Regions from separate parts of the Novosphingobium sp. SG754 genome, predicted to be linked through region 1. Evidence: predicted binding sites of a transcription regulator. Region 1 holds the regulator's gene; each other region holds the start of a gene.
The links. Region 1 encodes LexA, which represses DNA repair genes until DNA is damaged. Its sites were predicted from a motif close to GTTCCNCNCTTGTTCT; they were not measured.
Positions count from the first base shown of each region.

Region 1 (4,701 bases):
CCGCCGCCGGCCACGCCCTGCAAAGCCACCAGATTCCGGCCAGCAATGGCCCGATGCTCGCCGCCATGGCCGCCGCCCTGCCGGTGGACGTGCAGCGCATCGGCCCGGTGCCCGATCGGCTCGATGCCCTGGCCGCCGCGCTCGATAGCGTGCGCGAAGCTGACATCATCGTCACCAGTGGCGGCGCCTCGGTCGGTGATCACGATCTGGTTCGCCCCGCGCTGGAGGCGGTGGGCGCGCGCATCGATTTCTGGCGCGTGGCGATCAAGCCGGGCAAGCCGCTGCTGGTGGGGCAACGCAGCGCCAAAGACCGCGCCGCGCCGCAGGTGATCCTGGGCCTGCCGGGCAACCCGGCCTCGGCCTATGTCACCGCGCACCTGTTCATGCTGCCCCTGCTGCGCGCCGCGCTGGGTGCCGCCCAGCCACTGCCCAGCCCGCTGCACATGCCACTGGCCCAGCCCATGCCGGCCGGTGGCGGGCGCACCGAATTCCTGCGCGGCCATTGGGATGGCGTTTCCGTCACACTCGATCCGTTGCAGGATTCCGGCGCGATCGCCCCGATTGCCCGCGCCAATTGCCTGGTGCAGCGCGAGGCCGGCGCGGCGATGCAACCGGAAGGGAGCAAGGTGCCGATCTATCTGCTCGAATTTGGCGGATTTGCTTGACGGGTTCGGTTTGGTTGCTTATTCGTTCCGCATTCGTTCGCCATAGGAGACTTGCGGATGCTCACGCGCAAGCAGCACGAACTGCTCTCGTTCATCCAGACGCGCCTTGATGATTCCGGCATTTCGCCTTCGTTTGAAGAAATGAAGGAAGCGCTCGATCTCAAGTCCAAGTCTGGCGTGCACCGCCTGATCTCCGCGCTGGAAGAACGCGGCTTCATCCGCCGCCTGCCCAACCGCGCCCGCGCCCTCGAAGTGATCCGCGAACCGGAAAGCCTGGCGACCAAGGCCGCCGCGCGCACTCCCGCACCACGCCCCACTGCCCCCGCGTCCACCACCCCGCGCCCGGCGCCAGTGGCCGCGAACGACGTGATCGAAATCCCGCTCCACGGCCGCATCGCCGCGGGCGCCCCGATCGAGGCGATGGAGGGCTCGGCCATGCTGCCCGTGCCCGCCGCCCTGCTCGGTTCTGGCGAGCACTACGCGCTGGAAGTGTCGGGCGATTCGATGGTCGACGCCGGCATCCTCGACGGCGACTACGCCCTCGTGCGCCGCACCAACACCGCGCGCGACGGCGAAATCGTCGTTGCCCTGGTGCGCGGCGAGGAAGCGACTCTCAAATACCTCCACCACGAAAAAGGCCGTATCCGCCTCGACCCGGCCAACGCCGCCTACAACCCCCAGTTCTACGCGCCCGACGAAGTGGAAGTGCAAGGCAAGCTGGCAGGGCTGCTGCGGCGGTATCATTGAGGGTGCTATTGCGCTGAATCGCTAATCTGGAATGTTTTTAAGTGGAATACACTTGCCGTTCTCAATCGTGATGGCGAATGACAATTTCTTTGGAAAGCGGAACATCGAGCGTTCGTCGTTCTCGTAGTACCCTCGGAAGGCGCTTCCCTCGCTTCCCCAAATTAGGCATCCGGTCACGGCTCACTTGAGTAGACACCCAAAACGCGAATGACCTGGCAGATGGGGACTAGCGCGTCGTCAAAGATGCTTTTAATTGCTTGCTTCCTGTACAAAGTGCAATTCTCCTCACATGCTGGGTATGGTAGTGTTCCCGAATGCCCAGCTTTCCACACAAAAAAATCGTCGAGAAGATCCGGAAGATCGACGAGTTACCGTCGGATGACGCACAATACTTGCAATGGCTCGGTGCTGGTCAGCACCTGGATTTCCTCAAGCAAAATGCGAACGCTGACGAAATAGTCATTTACGGGTCTGGTCCCTACACGTTCATTCATTCGATCGTGGTGCCGAACAAAGCGCTAGAGGTCGCAGCGCCGGATGACCTGCTGCGATGGAGTTGCAATCCGTATGTCAGCATCGCCGGCTATGTGTCCGGCGGTGGCCGGAGTGGGATGTGGATCGAGCGGGATAACCATCATAGGGGCTCAAAGGCGCTTGATGAGGGGCGCGATCTCGTTTTCGCGCGCACGTTTGAGGGATGGAGCGGTGACGGGCGCGACTACATCGAAGTGAATCAAGAATACACACATCTGGCGGGTATCCACTGGCGACCAGAGGAAAGTGCCTATTGTCGCTTCGATGAACACGGTGACCTTCGGCACTGTGCATCCGTTACGTTAAATCGCAATGGCGAAGAGGTACGGCTCGTCTCGTTTAGCTGGGTAGAGCTAGAGGAATACCTCACCATCGCACGTTGCTCACTGGTGCGAATGTTCGACTTCACTTTGCTGAAGCATAGCGAATTCAATGGATGGGCAGACGACATTAATGAAGTGGTTCATGTCGATTCCGCCGATTTCTTCTATCGACAGCGCCACTGTGGACGCTGCGCCTACACGCGCGGCATCCAGATCATGCGCCCGCGCCGTGGAGCTAACCAGGTGCTTCAGGGGGTGACGGATGGCTGGAGCTGGAACAAGTCCAAACAGTACGTTGAGTTCGTTGCGCATGATTGGCGCAATCAGCGACTCGCCAAAATTTCCACGGACCCCGCAGCCACTACCAATTATTTTCAGGCTGAAGGCAACGATCTACCGTTCGAGCTATCCGCAGCCTTCTTTCGAGCCGAGGTGCTGTCAAAATACAAAACCGACCGCGAAAAATACACAATCAAAGATCGTGAAGTGAGCTGCCGGGCGGCATGGCGCCTGCGCGGCTACGACGTGAATGAGGCGGGTCAGGTCCACGCCTATATCTGCGATCTGCGTGCCCTGCCGTACACGGAGCAGTTGCACTGGCTGGCCTACAACGTCGAGCCACAGGCAAGCATCTCGGAGCGCGCCATCGTCAATGACTTCCAAGGTGACTTTGTTACGTTCCGGCACCCGCGCGAGGAAGTTATGTCCATTGTTCGGCGATGGGGAGACCGCAAAGTTGAATGGTGGAAACTGCGTGATCCCGACTTGATGGATCGGGCCAACATTCCGCTAACGGCGAGCAAGGATGAGTGGGCCGAAGCCATCATGGACCTCACGAAGCTTGTCGTCGAAGGCTTCGAGACGAAGCCCCTGCGCCAGCGCCTTGACCGGTTATCGGCCGAATATACCGACGGGGACCGCACGCTGGCGTTGTTAGAAAAGCTGCTGAACGTCGGTCGTTACCGGGATGAGCAGATTAAGCTGTCGGGGCTGCGGGAGGCGCAGTGGCTGCGGTCGAAGTTGCAAGGCCACGCAAGAGGCACCGAAGCGGCGCAAGCGGCAAAGGACGCCATAGCTAACTTCGGTAGCTTCAAGGACCATTTTTCGGACCTGTGCATGCGGATCGCAGCGGAACTGCAATCGATCGAGTCCCAATGTGAAGCCGAGCCGTGACGGAACGCGCTGCCTGCCGTCTTTAGTTTTAATGACCCTGTGGAACGCGCGCAGCGCTTATTGGAGCTTCTGCGTTCCTATGACAGGCTCTTCCAGCAGTGGACATTCGCCGTGGCCGATCGCAACGACCAGCTCTGGTCGAAAGTCGAGGATTTAGAATACTAAGCAGGTCGCCCCAGAATCAAAGCTGCCCCTCGCCCATCACATCTCTTTCCCCCCGCGCGCCACCTTCCCCACCCAAAGCTCTGGCCCCGGAAACCAGCCATGCTGGCCTTCCGTCTCCGCCACGGTCACCAGCTTGCCTTGTGCCAGATAGATCGCCAGGCCGCCGGTCTGGCGCAGCAGGCGGCGGTCGGCTTTGAGCCAGCGGGGGTGACAGCTTGCGGGCAAGGTGCGATCGGCGATCACGATATCGGCGGCGGCGCAGGCGGTGGTGAGGGCCTGCCAGTCCACCTGGTCGCGGCCGCGGCTCATCAGCACGGTGTAGCGCCGGCCCTGGCGCGTGAGCACGGCGCGGCAGAAGTCCGCGTTGCACTGCGCGCCGGGCCAGGTGTCGAGCGGGCGGGCCTCTCCCTCCAGCCCGGCGTTTTCGAGCAGCATCGAGGGGGTGTAATCGCTGCGCGTGGCGCGTAGCATCAGCAGATTGGGCCCTTCCCCTGCCAGGGCGACGTGGTGCCCGTCACCGGTCACCAGCACATCGGGGGTGGGCTGCAGCACGGTCAAAACCGCGCCTAGGCCAACTGGCACCAGGCCCCACAGGCGCACCCGCCCGGTCCACAGCGCCAGCCACAGCAGGCCGCCGACCATCAGGCCAAAGACCCAGCCCGGCATCCCCGGCAGCAGCGTCACCGCGCCAGGCTGGCTGGCGGTGAGGTGGGCCAGGCCCAGCAGCGCATCGAGCGACTTGCCCACCGCCCACCACGCCGGCGCGCCCCATCCGGCCAGATCGAGCAGCAGCGCCAGCGCGATCAGCGGCATGGTGACGAAGGTGGTGAGCGGAATGGCCACCACATTGGCCGCCGCGCCATAGATGCCGGCGCGGTGGAAATGGAACAGCGCCATGGGCATCAGCGCCAGTTCGATCACCAGGCCCGTGGCCAGCACCAGCGCGAGATGCCGCACCAGCCGCATCGCCCAGCCTTCGTGCGCATGGCCGAGAAAGCGCCGCACCGGCGCGGACGAATCGAACGCGATGATGGCGATGACCGAGCCAAAGCTCATCTGGAAACTGGGGCCGACCACAGCCTCGGGCCAGAACA
Region 1 is NZ_JABGCC010000004.1:42,763-47,463, forward strand. It holds gene FHW97_RS10865 (molybdopterin molybdotransferase MoeA) at 1-665, shown strand, start outside; gene lexA (transcriptional repressor LexA) at 723-1,412, shown strand; gene FHW97_RS10875 (hypothetical protein) at 1,727-3,442, shown strand; gene FHW97_RS10880 (ComEC/Rec2 family competence protein) at 3,644-4,701, opposite strand, start outside.

Region 2 (4,701 bases), on a different contig from region 1:
CCTGAACCTGCGCCTGCTCGGGCATATGGCGATCGGCCGGGATCAGGCGCAGCACGGAATCCTGGCCCAACCGCACACCCAGCCGATCGATCAGCGCCTGCAGATTGTCCTGGTTTTCCTCCGCCTGGTCCAGCCCGGTCTGTCGCGCAGCCAGCGCATCGGCCCGCTTGACCGCCAGGGTGATGGCATCGAACCCGAAACCGGGATCGATCGGATCGGCCAGGCTGTCGATCCGCTCGCGCAACAGGCGCACCACCACGGGCGGATCACGCGTGGGTTGGCCGGTCTCCACCGTCAGCACCCGCTGCGCGCCATCGCTGCGATGCAGGGTCAGGGCAAAGCGCCGCCCGCCCAACCGCCGTTGCTCCATCTGCGCGGCAACCTGGCGCAAGAGATCTTCGGCCACCTCGAGCACGTCGTCGGTGCGGGCGATGGGCTCGGCAAAGCGGGCCTCGGCCCGGATCGGGGCCTGCATGGGTTGCGGGGCCAAGGGGGCGGCAACGTCTCCAGTCAACTGGCGCAGGCGCAGCACCACCCCTTCGCCAAAGCGCGCAGCCAGGGCCGGGGCCGGGCGTGTGGCCAGATCGCCCACACGCTTGAGCCCGGCGCGGCGCAGTGCGCTGGCGGCCTCCTCGCTCAGGTCCAGCGCGGCCACCGGCAGGGCCGCCACATCCTCCGCACGGCGTTGGGCCGGCGTGCCGTGGCGGGCCAGCGCACGCGCCGCGGCCGGATTGCAGGCGAGGGCATGGATCGTGGAAAGTGCCGTAATTTCAGAAGCCTTTTCCACCATCCTGGCTTCCGATCCGAAGAGGTGGGCGCAGCCACTGATATCCAGCAGCAAGCCATCGGGGGGATCGGGCATGACGCTGGGGGTCAGTGCGTGCATCGCCGTGGCCAGGTGCGCCAGCAGCGTGGCATCGGCGGCCGGATCATGGGGCAGGGTGAGCAGATCGGGGCAGCGGGCACGCGCATCGGCCAGGGTCATGCCAGGGGCCAGGCCATGGCGAGCGGCGTCGCGCTCTACCGCCATCAGGCGCAAGGCCTGGCCACTGCGTGCCACCAGGGCCAGTGGCACACCTGCGGGCAGCGGTTCTGCCGATGTGGCCCTAACCCGCTCGCAGGGTAGCCAGGGGAAGTACAGCGCCAGATGGCGCCGCCTTTCCGTTTTCGCTCCGGTTGGGGGTGCCGGTGGTGTCCCGGAAACCGCCATGTTGTTCATCCCATTGCAAATGCCACGTTTGCCCCGCTGGCCCACCCCGCCAGCGCAGCGCCTCTACCGCCAAAGCCGGCAAGCCGGGCGGACGCACTTGCGCACCGGGTGGCGCTGCGAGGGGTTGGGATGGCGCACTGGCAACCTGCCAGCGGGTATGTGCGGCGCTGGGTTGCGCCTTTGCGGCATGGCGCAACAGCACGACCGGCGTTTGCGTGCGTTCGGCAGCCAGCACGAAGCGCCGGCTGGCCGTCAGATCATAGCCCTTCAAGGGGCCTTCGCTTTCCAGCAAGACCAGCGCCAGGCCAGGGCAGCGTGCGCCCTCCAGCCCGGCGCGCAGCAGAGTGGCGGCGTCCCCTGCCTCCACCAGCAGCAGCCGCGCCGGATCGATACCCAGCAGCATCAGTCCTTCACCGTAGAGCGCCAGCGACTGGCGCCTGCCGCTACGCACCATCAGCACAGTGCCACTGCGATTCGCCGCGCCCAGCCCCAAGGCAAAAGCAAGCCCGGCCGCGCGATCATCACCTTGCCCATGCACTTCATGCACTTGGCCCGCCGCCAGCACAGGCACGGGACGCTGCAAGGCCGGGCGCAGGCGCCAGGCCGGGGTGGTGAGGATCGAGGAGGAAACACTTTCCATGTTCCTATTATGTTCCATTTCTCACTCCCTGTCGAGGCTGGCCGTTGGAACAGGTGGGGATAGGGTTGCGATTGTATTGACATTGTACATACAAAGGCGGATATTCACGCCATGGACCAGTCTCCCCAAATGATCCCAAGCAAGGGCAGCATCAATCTGCGGATCGAGGCTGCCACCCGCCAGCTTATTGACGAAGCAGCGGCCATTCTGGGCAAGACCCGCACCGAATTCATGATCGAAAGCGCGCGCCAACAAGCGATCGACGTCTTGCTCGATCAGCGATTGTTCGCACTGGAAAGCCAGGACCATGCGGCCTTCATGGCCGCGCTGGACAATCCGCCCGAGCCTGGCCCGAGGCTGAAGGCACTGATGCGGCGGGTGCCGACATGGCAACAGGAAGACTGACTGCGCCAGTCCCTCTGGCCGATGACCATGAGGTTGACGAGTTCGATTGCGGAGAGCCGGCGCTCAATGCCTGGTTGCAACAGAGGGCGCGTCGCAACGAGGGGCGCTTCGCGCGTACCTATGTGGTATGCGATGATCGCAGAGTGGCGGCCTATGTGTGTATCCTGGCAGGTGCAGTAGAGCGGCGGGAAGCACCATCCCGCCTGCGCCGAAACGCGCCTGATCTGATCCCGGTATCGATCATCGGGCGCCTTGCGGTGAATCGGCGCCATGCCGGCCAGGGCTTGGGAAGCGATTTGCTGGCCGATGCCCTGCGCCGCATAGCCTTGGCGGCACAAAGCATCGGCATCGGCGCGGTGATGGTTCACGCCAAGAATGAGCAGGCTCGGCGCTTTTACCTGAAATGCGCCGACTTCCTGGAATATCCGGCCGATAGCCGAACCCTGTTCCTGCCCATAGAGACGCTGATCGCGGCTCTACCGTGATGCTTCACTTCATCGTCGGGATCACGAAGCTCTGGTCCACCACATCGCCCGAGGTGCTGGGCCAGCGCTGGGTCACGGTCTTGGTGCGGGTGTAGAAGCGCACGCCGTCCATGCCGTATTGGTTGAGATCGCCAAAGCCCGAGCGCTTCCACCCGCCAAAGCTGTGATAGGCCACCGGCACCGGGATCGGCACGTTGATGCCGACCATGCCCACTTCCACCTTGGCGGCAAAGTTGCGGGCGGCGGCGCCGTTGCGGGTGAACATGGCAACGCCATTGCCATAGGCGTGGTTGGTGGCCAGCGCGATGGCTTCATCGACATCGTGCGCGCGCACGATCTGCAACACCGGGCCGAAGATTTCCTCCTGATAGCTGCGCATTTCCGGTGTCACGCGGTCGAACAGCGTGGGGGCCAGGAAATTTCCGTTTTCATAGCCTTGCAGCGAGAAGCCGCGGCCATCGACGACCAGTTCGGCGCCTTCGTCCACGCCCATCTGGATATAGCTTTCGATCCGCGCCTTGTGCTGAGCGGTGACGACCGGGCCATAGTGGGCGGCTTCGTCGGTGGAAATGCCCACCTTGAGGCCGGCGATCCCGTCGATCAGGCGGGCGCGCAACTCGTCGGCGGTCTTGTCACCCACCGGCACCACCACGGGCAGAGCCATGCAGCGTTCGCCTGCCGAGCCATAGGCGGCGCCGAGAATGTCGCTGACTACCTGGTCGAAATCGGCGTCGGGCAGCACGATGCCATGGTTCTTGGCGCCGCCCATGCACTGCATGCGCTTGCCCGCCTGGGCGCCGCGCTGATAGACATAATTGGCGATGTCGGACGAGCCGACGAAGCTGACCGCCTTGATGCGCGGGTGATCGAGCACGGCGTCGACCGCCGCCTTGTCACCATGCACCACGTTGAACAGGCCGGCCGGGCCGCCGGCCTCGATGAACAGTTCGGCCAGCATTACCGGCACCGAGGGATCGCGTTCCGACGGCTTGAGAATGAAGGCATTGCCGGTGGCGAGCGCCGGGCCGCACATCCACAGCGGGATCATCGCGGGGAAATTGAACGGAGTGATGCCGGCAACCACGCCGAGCGGCTGACGCATCGAGAACACGTCGATCCCCGGTCCGGCGCCTTCGGTATATTCACCCTTGAGCAGGTGGGGAATGGCGCAGACGAACTCGATCACTTCCAGCCCGCGCTGCACATCACCCTTGGCGTCGGCGATCACCTTGCCATGTTCGGCCGAAAGGGCATGAGCCAGCTTGTTCATGTCACGCTCGATCAGGCGCTTGAATTCGAACATCACGCGGGCACGGCGCTGCGGATTGAGCGCGGCCCATTCCGGCTGCACGGAGGCGGCCAGGGCAACGGCCTGATCCACATCGGCTTCGCTCGCCAGGCCAACCTGGGCCTGCACTTCGCCGGTGTTGGGATCGAAAACGTCGCTCTTGCGGCCAGAGGTGGCGGCAACGGCGGCACCGTTCAGGAAATGGTCGATCTGGCGCATGGCAACACTCCCGGAAAAAGTCTGATGCCTGATTGTAGAACGTGCAGGAATATCCTGATACAGGCAATTTTGCCAAACAGGCCGTGCAAATTTACAGGAACACCATGCGCATTCGACATTGGGATGATTTGAGGATCTTTCTGGAAGTGGCCCGCCACGGCCGCCTGACCGGCGCGGCGCGGGCGCTGGGGCTGGATCATTCCACCGTCTCGCGCCGGCTCGACGGCCTGGAAAGCGGGTTGGGCGCGCGCCTGGTCGATCGTTCGCCGAGCGGCGCGCGGCTGACCGAGGCGGGCCGCGCGCTGTTGTTGCATGCCGAGCGGATCGAGGCGGAAACCCATGCAGCAGACAGCGCGCTGGGCGGGGTGGATACCGAATTGACCGGGACAGTGCGGGTGGCGACCCCGGCCGCCTTTGGCACTTATCTGGTGGCGCCGCGCATTCCGCTGTTCAT
Region 2 is NZ_JABGCC010000002.1:567,092-571,792, reverse strand. It holds gene FHW97_RS07105 (DNA polymerase Y family protein) at 1-1,075, opposite strand, end outside; gene FHW97_RS07100 (ImuA family protein) at 1,107-1,850, opposite strand; gene FHW97_RS07095 (DUF1778 domain-containing protein) at 1,962-2,255, shown strand; gene FHW97_RS07090 (GNAT family N-acetyltransferase) at 2,237-2,740, shown strand; gene FHW97_RS07085 (CoA-acylating methylmalonate-semialdehyde dehydrogenase) at 2,745-4,247, opposite strand; gene FHW97_RS07080 (LysR family transcriptional regulator) at 4,352-4,701, shown strand, end outside.
Region 2: a site for LexA is predicted at 1,897-1,912, ahead of FHW97_RS07100 (ImuA family protein). Genes of this name have one in related genera too.

Region 3 (4,701 bases), on a different contig from region 1:
CTGTGCCAGGGCCACGCCTATGGCGTCTATGACAACGTCGGCAAGGCGCGCGCGCAAGGCGTCGAGCTCGATGTGGGCGCCGCGCTCAGCAGCCAGGTCAAGGGCACGATCGCCTATGCCTATACCGAGGCGACCGACCGCACGCCTGGCGCCGCCACGTTCGGCAACGACCTTGCTCGCCGCCCGCGCCACGCGCTGACCACCTCGCTCGACTGGACCACGCCCTGGGCTGGCCTGGCCCTGGCCGCAGACCTGCGCTTCCAGTCGGAAAGTTTTGACAACGCGGCCAATTCGATCAAGTTGGCGGGCGGTAGCGTCACCACCGTGCGCGCCAGTCTGCCGATCCTTCATCAGGCCGAACTTTTCGGCCGGGTGGAAAACGTGTTCGATCGGCCGCTGGTGACGGCAGCGGGCTATGGCGCGCTGGGTCGTTCCGTGTTCGGTGGCGTTCGCCTGCGGTACTGATGGCGTGGCGCCGGTTGGAGGAATGGCTTTGCCGTGAGCGGCCGCATCGTGCCTGACATTGCCTTGCTCTGCCGGCGCATGGAGCGTGGTGCCGTGGCGCTGGCGCTGATGCTGGGCGGGTGCGCGCAGGTGGCTCCCGCCGATCCGCAGGCCACCGATCGTCTGCCCCGGATCGTGTCGCTCAACCCTTGCAGCGATGCGATCCTGGCAGAAGTGGCCGATCCCGCGCAGATCCTGGCGCTGTCTTCCTACAGCCGCGATCCGGCACAAACCTCGATGGACGTGGCGCAGGCCATGCGCTTTGCCACCACCGATGGCGCGGTAGAAAGCGTGCTGGCGCTGCACCCCGATGTGGTGGTGACCAGCACCTATGCCGATCCGGCCACGCTGGCGGCGTTGCGCGGGCTGGGCCTGCGCGTGGAAACGGTGGGCATTGCCGAATCGCTCGATGCCGCGCGCGCCCAGGTGCGCAGCCTGGCCGGCTGGGCCGGGCAGCCGGCGCGCGGCGCCGCGCTGATCGCGCGGATCGACCGCGCAGTCGCCGCCGCGGCGCCGCCGCCGGGCACGGCGCCGATCACGGCCGTGCTGTGGGAACCGGGCGGCCTGGTGCCGGGCCAGAATACCCTGGCATCAGACCTGATGATGCGTGCCGGCTTTGCCAATTTCAGTGCGCAACGCGGCCTGGGCCAATCCGAACGCCTGTCGCTGGAGCGCATGCTGGCCGATCCGCCGCGCGTGATCATGGCCGTGGGCACCCCGCGCGGCACCCTGGCCGATCAGGCCGCGCCGCAGGAAGACCGCCTGCTGTTCCATCCCGCGCTCGCGGCGCTGCGCCACACCGCGCGCGTGCCGATTTCCCCCAACCTGATCTATTGCGGCGGCCCAACCATTCCCCGGTTCCTGAACCGCATGGTGGCGGTGCGCCAAGAGCTGGAAGCGATGCCATGAACCGTGCTGCCTTGCCCCTGGTGCTGGGTGGCTTGCTGCTCGTGCTGTTTCCGCTGTGCCTGCTGGCCGGGCAGGTGTGGATCAATCCGTTCGATCCGGCCGGTGCCAATGCCACGGTGATCCTGGCGCAACTGCGCCTGCCGCGCGCGGTGCTGGCGGTGATCGTCGGGGCCGGACTGGGCGCGGCGGGTGCAGCGATGCAGGGCTATCTGCGCAATCCCCTGGCCGATCCCGGCCTGTTCGGGGTGGCGCCGCTCGCCGCGCTAGGTGCGGTGCTGTCGCTGTTTACCGGCTTTGCGGTGCAGCCTTTCGCGCTGCCGGCGATGGCCTTGGCGGGCGCGGCCGGGGGCATGGTGCTGCTGGCGCTGATCGCGTCGGGCCCGCGCACGGGCCTGGCCGGGGGCGTGGCGCTGTTCACGCTGGCCGGCATGATGCTGTCCAGCCTGGCTGGCGCATTGACCAGCCTGGCGATCAGCCTGGCGCCCAATCCCTTTGCCCTGACCGAGATTGTCACCTGGCTGATGGGCGCGCTGACCGATCGCAGCTGGCACGATGTGGCGCTGGCCGCGCCGCTCACCGCGCTGGGGCTGGTGCTGCTGTGGCGTGCCGGGCCGGCGCTCGATGCGCTCACCCTGGGCGAACTGGCGGCCCGCTCGATGGGCCTCGATCCGGTGGCCTTGCGCGGATTGATGGTGGTGGGCGTGGGCCTGGTTGTGGGTGCCGGGGTTTCGGCGGCCGGGGTCATCGGCTTTGTCGGGCTGATGGTGCCGCATATCGTGCGCCCGTTCACCGATCGCCGCCCATCCAGCCTGCTGCTTCCCAGCGCGCTGGCCGGGGCCCTGTTACTTTTGCTGGCCGATACGCTGTGCCGTTGCCTGCCGCTGGCGGGCGGCGAGCTGCGCCTGGGCATCGCGCTCAGCCTGCTGGGCGCACCGTTCTTCCTGCATCTTTTGCTGCGCCTGCGGCGCGGCCTGGCTTGAGAGGCACCGGGGCCATGGATCTTGTTGCCGATGCCGTCACCATGGTGGGCCGCCTGCGCGATGTGCGCGTGGGGCTTTCGCCTGGGCGCCTGACCGCGATCTGCGGGCCCAACGGGGCGGGCAAGTCCACGCTGCTCTCCGCGCTTGCTGGCCTGGAAGAGCCCGATGGCGGGCACGTGTCTTTGGGGCAGCATCGCCTGGCCGAACTGACCGCGCGGGAGCGGGCGATCGCCATCGGCTATCTGCCGCAGGCGGGCGAGGTGGCGTGGAACGTGACGGTGGAAACGCTGGTGCGGCTCGGCCGCCTGCCGCACCGCACACCGATGCGGATAGACGCGGCCGCAACCATGGCAGCGTTGCAGGCGCTTGACCTTACCGGCCTTGCCGGGCGCGAGGTGGGCACGCTGTCGGGCGGGGAGCGGGCCCGTGCGCTGCTGGCGCGGGTCCTGGCCGGGCAGCCGCGCTGGATCCTGGCAGACGAGCCGCTGGCCGCCCTCGACCTGGCGCACCAGCAGGCGCTGCTCGCCCATTTCCGCCGCCTGGCAGGGCAAGGCGTGGGCGTGGTGGTGGTGCTGCACGATCTTGCCCTGGCGATGAACCATGCCGATCACGTCATCGTGCTCGACCGTGGCACCGTGGCCGCCAATGGCGCGCCGCACCTGGCGCTGGCCGAAGGCGTGCTAGCCGGGGTCTGGGGCGTCAAGGCACGCTGGGTGGGCGATGGGCGCACCCGCGCGCTTGCGATCGGCTGATCGGCTCCCCACATCAGGGGGCAATCGCCCTTGCCCACCGAGCCATCTTGCGCGGTTCTTGCTGCGCTGCGACAGGCTTGCGTGAATCGAACAAATCTGGAACATTGCCCTTCATGTCGACCGCCCCCACACGTGCGCCCGGCGCCGCTCGCTCCGCGCTGACCACCCTTTCCGTGCGCGGCGCGCGCGAGCACAACCTGAAGGGGATCGATGTCGATCTGCCGCGTGACAGCCTGGTGGTGATCACCGGCCTGTCGGGTTCGGGCAAGTCCAGCCTGGCGTTCGACACGATCTATGCCGAAGGGCAGCGGCGCTATGTCGAATCGCTGTCGGCCTATGCGCGCCAGTTCCTGGAAATGATGCAGAAGCCCGATGTGGAGCACATCGACGGCCTCTCGCCGGCCATTTCGATCGAGCAGAAGACCACCAGCCGCAACCCGCGTTCGACCGTGGCGACGGTCACCGAAATCTATGACTACATGCGCCTGCTCTGGGCTCGGATCGGCGTGCCTTATTCGCCGGCCACTGGCCTGCCGATCAGCGCGCAGACCGTCAGCCAGATGGTCGATCGCGTGATGGCCCTGCCCGAGGGCACGCGCGCCTATCTGCTGGCGCCGGTGGTGCGCGGCCGCAAGGGCGAATACCGCAAGGAACTCGCCGAGTGGCAGAAGGCGGGCTACACCCGTGTGCGCATTGATGGTGAACTCTACGCCATCGAAGACGCCCCCGCGCTCGACAAGAAGTACAAGCACGATATCGAGGTGGTGGTCGACCGCATCGCGGTGAAGGACGGCATCCAGACGCGCCTGGCCGACAGTTTCGAGCAGGCGCTCAAGCTGGCCGATGGGCTGGTCTTTATCGACCTGGCCGATACGACCGTGGCCGAATTGAATGGCGAGACAGCGCCGGAAAAGGCCAAGAAGGGCACTGCTAAAGGCCAGCTCAAGGGCGCCGGCTTGCCCGACAACCGCATTGTCCTGTCGGAAAAGTTTGCCTGCCCGGTCTCGGGCTTCACGCTCGATGCGCTCGAACCTCGGCTGTTCTCGTTCAACGCGCCGCAGGGGGCCTGCCCGGCGTGTGACGGGCTGGGCGAAAAGCTGCTGTTCGACCCGCAACTGGTCGTGCCGAACGAGCATTTGAGCCTCAAGCAGGGCGCCATCGTGCCCTGGGCCAAGTCCAATCCGCCCAGCCCCTATTACATGCAGGTGCTGGCCAGCCTGGCCGATCACTTCGGCTTCAGCCTCAATACCCCGTGGGACAAGCTGTCGGGCGAGGTGAAGATCGTGATCCTGCATGGCACCGCGGGCAAGGCCGTGCCGCTGACCTTCATCGACGGCAAGAAGAGCTACACCGTTTCCAAGGCGTTCGAAGGCGTGATCGGCAATCTCAATCGCCGCATGCTGCAAACCGAAAGCGCCTGGATGCGCGAGGAACTGGGCAAGTTCCAGACCGCGCAACCCTGCGAAACCTGCAACGGCGCGCGGTTGAAGCCCGAGGCGTTGAGCGTGAAAGTGGCGGGCAACGACATTTCTGCCAGCACGCGCCTGTCGGTCAGC
Region 3 is NZ_JABGCC010000001.1:532,316-537,016, forward strand. It holds gene FHW97_RS02435 (TonB-dependent receptor domain-containing protein) at 1-465, shown strand, start outside; gene FHW97_RS02440 (ABC transporter substrate-binding protein) at 499-1,413, shown strand; gene FHW97_RS02445 (iron ABC transporter permease) at 1,410-2,393, shown strand; gene FHW97_RS02450 (ABC transporter ATP-binding protein) at 2,408-3,145, shown strand; gene uvrA (excinuclease ABC subunit UvrA) at 3,259-4,701, shown strand, end outside.
Region 3: a site for LexA is predicted at 3,233-3,248, ahead of uvrA (excinuclease ABC subunit UvrA). Genes of this name have one in related genera too.